One region of the Marinobacter sp. DSM 26671 genome, then DNA from elsewhere that is predicted to be linked to it. Evidence: predicted binding sites of a transcription regulator. Region 1 holds the regulator's gene; the other holds the start of a gene.

Evidence for each region. The regulator sigma-54, encoded in region 1, starts transcription at its own class of promoters, with help from an activator protein. The targets are predictions, from matches to a motif close to ANTGGCATNNANNTTGCTNT.
Region 2: the regulator sigma-54 is predicted to act here: its motif matches at 1,987-2,006, upstream of BM035_RS22825 (PEP-CTERM sorting domain-containing protein).

What each region holds. Positions count from the first base shown of each region.
Region 1 is NZ_FONF01000005.1:152,005-154,970, forward strand. It holds gene lptA (lipopolysaccharide transport periplasmic protein LptA) at 1-394, shown strand, start outside; gene lptB (LPS export ABC transporter ATP-binding protein) at 372-1,097, shown strand; gene BM035_RS07525 (RNA polymerase factor sigma-54) at 1,249-2,775, shown strand; gene hpf (ribosome hibernation promoting factor) at 2,877-2,966, shown strand, end outside.
Region 2 is NZ_FONF01000028.1:27,460-30,425, reverse strand. It holds gene BM035_RS20165 (tryptophan halogenase family protein) at 1-1,072, opposite strand, end outside; gene BM035_RS20160 (DUF6445 family protein) at 1,195-1,881, shown strand; gene BM035_RS22825 (PEP-CTERM sorting domain-containing protein) at 2,049-2,855, shown strand.

The DNA of each region.
Region 1 (2,966 bases):
CGGCGCTGTGGAACTTGAGCAGGGCAATACCCGCCTGACTGCCGAGCGGGTCGTCCTGTACCGGACCGAGGACGGCCTGAGCCGGATCGAAGCCTCTGGTACGCCCGCTATATACCGTCAACCGGCGCGCGAGGGGGAAGGCGAAACCGATGCCCGTGCCCTGAACATTACCTGGTCTGCCACCGACAGCCAGCTGACCTTTGAACGGGAAGCAGTCATCGAGCAGAATGGCAACCTGTTCCGGGGTGATGTCATTCATTATGATACCGTCGGCCGGGTTGTCACCGCTGAGGGCGGCGCAGACACCGGCGAGGGCAGCGGCCGGGTAGAGATGGTGATTCAGCCACGCAGTACAGACAGACAGGGATCCGATGGCAGTTCTGAGAGCCAGTAACCTGGCAAAGAGTTACAAACAGAAAAAAGTGGTGATCGACGTTTCCCTGGAAATCCGCAGTGGGGAAATTGTCGGGCTGCTTGGTCCCAACGGTGCCGGGAAAACCACCTGCTTCTATATGATCGTTGGGCTCGTCCCCGCTGATCGCGGGCGGATCACGATCGACAGCCGGGATATCACCCCCCTGCCCATGCATGGTCGGGCCCGCCAGGGCATCGGTTACCTGCCCCAGGAAGCCTCGGTCTTCCGCAAACTGTCCGTACGCGACAACATCATGGCCATCCTCGAAACCCGGCCGGGGCTGGGCAAGGCAGAGCGGGAGAAGAAGCTCGAGGGGTTATTGGAAGAATTCCACATCACCCATATCCGGGACAGTGTTGGCATGGCATTGTCCGGCGGTGAACGCCGACGGGTGGAGATTGCCCGGGCACTGGCCATGGAGCCGGCTTTTATCCTGCTGGATGAACCCTTCGCCGGTGTGGACCCCATATCCGTCAGTGACATCAAACACATCATCCGGCACCTTCGGGACAAAGGCATTGGCGTTTTGATCACCGACCACAACGTGCGTGAGACCCTGGACATCTGCGAGAATGCCTACATTGTTTCCGGCGGCCACATCATCGCCTCCGGCAATGCCGACGCCATCCTGGCCAACCAGCAGGTCAAGGAAGTCTATCTCGGCGACGAATTCAGACTCTGACACCCAATGGCTGATTGTTTTGATGACCTGTAGCAAGTAAACTCGGCAAAGAACTTGCTAGGGTAAATTAAAATCACGGCAAGTAACCGGCATATAAAGATTTTTTCACGACTTATGACACAACGCGCTGATGAGTGACGGATCCTGAACCATGGTTATGAAAGCCTCCTTACAGTTAAAGCTGGGTCAAAGCCTGACCATGACGCCCCAGCTGCAACAGGCGATCCGGCTTCTCCAGCTCTCCACTCTCGACCTCCAGCAGGAAATCCAGCAGGCACTGGAATCCAACCCCATGCTGGAGACCTCCGAGGACGATGACCAGACCGACGCAGCCAGCGAAAACGACGAGCGCGAGGCCAACGCCACCGAGTCCGCCGCTGAAGCTGCCCCGGAACCGGCCAGCGACTGGGATGAATCCGAGAACGGCCCGGACTGGTCCTCGGAGAACGAGATTCCTGACAACATTCCGGACGATCTGCCGGTTGATACCGCCTGGGACGACATCTACCAGTCCGCACCAGCGCCGGCAGCCCGCAACGACGACGAAAACGATCACGATTTCGAAACCCGTAATTCCCCGACCGAAACGCTTCAGGATCACCTGGAATGGCAGCTCAATCTGACGCCCCTCAGTGAACGGGACCAGGCCATTGCCCATGCCCTGATGGATGCAGTGGACGAACGGGGCTATATCACCAGCCCGCTGGAGGAAATCCACGCCGGACTGCTGGATGAGAACGATGAAGACCCCCTTGAACTGGATGAAGTGGAAGCCGTGCTTCACCGCCTGCAACACTTTGATCCGCCCGGCGTGTTTGCCCGGGACCTACAGGAATGCCTGCTGATCCAGCTCAACCAGCTGCCGCCGGAAACACCCTGGCTGGCCCAGGCACGCCTTGTAATTACCCATTACATCAACCTGCTGGGCAACCGCGATTACGCCCAGTTGCTGCGCCGCAGCCGCCTGAAAGAAGACCAGTTGCGGGATGTCCTGGCGCTGATCACCGGCCTGAATCCGCGGCCGGGCGATGTCATTGACCGGGCCGAACCCGATTATGTGATTCCGGACGTGATCGTTCGCAAACACAATGGCCGCTGGCGTGTTGAGCTGAATCCTGAAATTGCACCGCGCATCCGGGTCAATGCCAGCTATGCTTCTCTTATAAGGCGTGCGGACAGCAGTGCCGACAACACCTACCTGCGGGATCAGTTGCAGGAGGCGAAATGGTTTATCAAGAGCCTGCAGAGCCGCAATGAAACCCTGCTGAAAGTGGCGACCCGTATTGTCGAGCACCAGCAAGGATTCCTGGATCAGGGTGAAGAAGCCATGAAACCGCTGATCCTCTCTGATATCGCCCAGGCGGTTGAGATGCATGAGTCCACGATTTCCCGGGTCACCACCCAGAAATACATGCACACCCCCCGGGGAATTTTCGAGCTGAAATATTTCTTCTCCAGCCATGTCAGCACTGACGAAGGCGGTGAATGTTCTTCCACGGCGATCCGCGCGATGATCAAAAAGCTGATTGCCGCGGAAACGCCCAAAAAGCCGTTGAGCGACAGTAAAATTGCAGCCATGCTAGGAGAACAGGGAATCAAGGTTGCGCGACGCACCGTTGCCAAGTACCGGGAGGCCATGCACATTCCGCCTTCGAACGAACGCAAGCGGCTGGTCTGAACACCCCGGGGTCCGGGCGCAACGTACTATTTGCCGGCGCACAATGCGCCAGCACCCAGACCGGCTCCCGGGAGCCGGAACGATGACAACAGGAGACGCCTATGCAACTCAATATTTCAGGCCATCACGTAGAACTTACTCCCGCACTGAAGGATTATGTTTCAGAGAAGTTCCAGAAGCTCGAGCGTCAC
Region 2 (2,966 bases), on a different contig from region 1:
ACTCAAGTGGCTCCAAGAACCCGGAAGAAAGACCGACTGCAACGCAGTTCCTATTCCAACTCTTTTTCAGTCGGCCAACGTTCATCTTCAAATGGTTGGCTTTCTGCTCTGGAACGATATTCGGATAAAATCGCCTCAGTGCTTCTTCAGCCGTTGCCGAATCACAATGTTTGCTCGAATAGATATAGCCGAAACCTGTTCTTCCCTGAAGATCAATTTCGAAGGTCCACCCTGACTCCCGAGCTGTTGCTGTTGTGTATGGGCGCGGTTCGTAGTCCGAACTCTTGTGAGGCAAGCGGATAGTGACTGCGCGATCGCAAAACAGATATTTCGAGTAATCAATAAATTCGCTGTCTAGAGATTTCATTAGCAAGCCGGAAAAACCTGTACAATCCAGAAACAGGTCACCATAAAGGTGTTGTCCACTTTTTAGATCGAGATGACTGATGTTTCCTTTCTCGCTCAGGTGTACGCCATTAATGTCCGCCAAGAGATGCTTCACGCCTTTTTGAAGCGATATTTTTTTCAGAAACGTCGCGAACTTCGTAGCATCCAAGTGATAACCATAATTTATTGGCGCCTCATATGCGGAACTTTGCCAAGTTTTTGGGCAGCGACCGGCGGCAGCAAGCGCCCCTTGAACTCCGGAGCAGCGATCATACCTTTCGCTGTTAAGGCCACTAAGTTTTGCGTTCAGCCAATGGCTCACAAGAGGTTCTGGCGCCAGGGTCATGGGGCCTTCGAAAGGATGAAAATATTGGTGTGGCAGTTCATCCTCACCCTGTTTATGAAGCCATTCTTTAAAAAGGATTCCATGCTTGAAGGTCGCGTCGGTCGCCACCAGAAACTCGCCCTCGTTAATACCGCAAGCAGCAAGAAATCCACGCATGGACTGTATAGTTGCCTCTCCCACTCCAATTGGTGCAATCGTCTCTGACTCGACTAGAGTGACTGTATATTTTTGGCTATTTTCTAACTTAAATACTTCACTCAGAAACGCTGCGGCCATCCAGCCAGCGCTACCACCACCAGCAATAACAACATCGAATATTTTTTTTTCGTCCTGGTTCATTATTAATTCCTGAAGGTCCATTATTAATAACGAGCTTGGCCCATTACTGCTACAACCATAGGAGATGTTTGCTATCTTTGTAGCTGAATTTTGGTGCTTCGCACTTAATCTTAGGAGTTAGTATGTCTTCTTTCAAAATAAATTTTAACTCCCGCCCTAAAGTAGTTTGGCTGGGGAATCGCGAAGTTCCACTGCTGGTGATTGATGACATTTTTGCAGACCCGCAAAATGTAAAAGCTCAAGCCTTAAACCAAAGTTTCCCAGAATCCCAAGCATACTACCCTGGCCGTCATCAGCCATTGCCGAATTCGATACCTGGAATCTCCGAATTCTGCCTGTTTATCGCACGTGTGCTGAGTCAAGCGACCGGTCGTGATATCTCTCCCTCTTCAATAAATACTGATTTCTCAGTGATCACGACTGCCGAGAACTCACTATTGGAAAATCAGGGGCAACCACACATTGATTCCACGCCAATGCTTGGAGTGATTTACCTGAACACTTTAGATTTTGGTGGAACTGTATTCTTTCGCAATCGGGAAACCGGCTCCATGAAAGTCACGACTCCAAGCGAAAAAGAGCACTATGAAGCTGTGACAAATAATCGGGCGGAAAAACGTCCCGACAAATATATTGTCGATTCATCAGGGCCTTGGGAAAAGGTGACGACAATCGACGGCCGTTTTAACAGGTTGGTCATTTGGCCCGGCAACGTTTGGCACTCCGTAGAAATTAAAATAGCTCCCGAGCAGGGCGAACTTCATGAGAAGCGCTTGACTCAAAGAGTCATCGTGAATGAGTTGAAATAAACTGAGACAAGAAATGTGTCAGATTATTTTACAGACTTAGATCACTTTGACGACCGAATAGTTAAAACCGACACCAAACTGATTGATAATTAAATTTATTCTTAAGTTGGCCTGGGAATTGCTTTGCTTCACCTAACTAAAAATACCTTATCTTGGGGTGCGAAGCCATGTATAAAATTCAAAAAAACCTTCTGGCAGCAGGGCTGTCCTCCTCTGCTTTTTTGAGCGGCCCCGTTAGTGCTGGTTTGATTACGTTTGAAAGTTCGATCGACAGCTATCTCGCTGAGGGTGAGTCTATTTCGGGCGCATTTGATATTTCGAATTTTCTTGATGAGCAGTCTTCAAGCGGTTTTGACGTATCGGCCAATGCCGGGACTATTCGACTCTACGGTTATTCCAGTGAAACGGCAACAGCGCCTTCATCAGAATACGCTGGCAGCTATAGTTACGTTTCTGGTTACCAACAGAGATCTTATACCTACTCCTATAGCTGTGGTAGTTGGCTGAATAGTCGCACCTGCTATAGTACTCGCTATTATTATAGTCCGATATATGAAACGGGCTCTTACTACGACAACTATGTCGGTGATGGTGAAACTGACACCTACATTGCCGACTTTGGTGATCAGCAATCTAGCGGAACGACTAGCAATCCTGATGTTTATGTTTCAACCGAATATGAAGGCTTAGCAACCCGAACTCGTATTTATGATCGCAACGAGTGGGGCGATACCTCTGATTATCTAGAACTGTCCGAGTTTTCGCTAAATGATCTTATGTCCGACGGTAACTTGGGATATGATTTAAGTGTCACTGGTGGTCACTTTGATCAGTTCAGCATATTCCTGGATCTTGATTACGATGCAATTGGGAAACCCGGAAACAGTGTCTCTGTGCCAGAGCCAGGAACAATCGGGCTTACTGGGCTTGGTTTGCTCGGCCTGTTCGCAAGTCGTCGGAAATTCTATAAATAGGATATTTGACGGGTTATCCAGCGTTCACATCTTCAATCGGTCAGTGCGATGGGGATGATTGGTACTTCAATGTCAAGACTCCCGATGTTTAAACTTAGGGCCAATCTACCA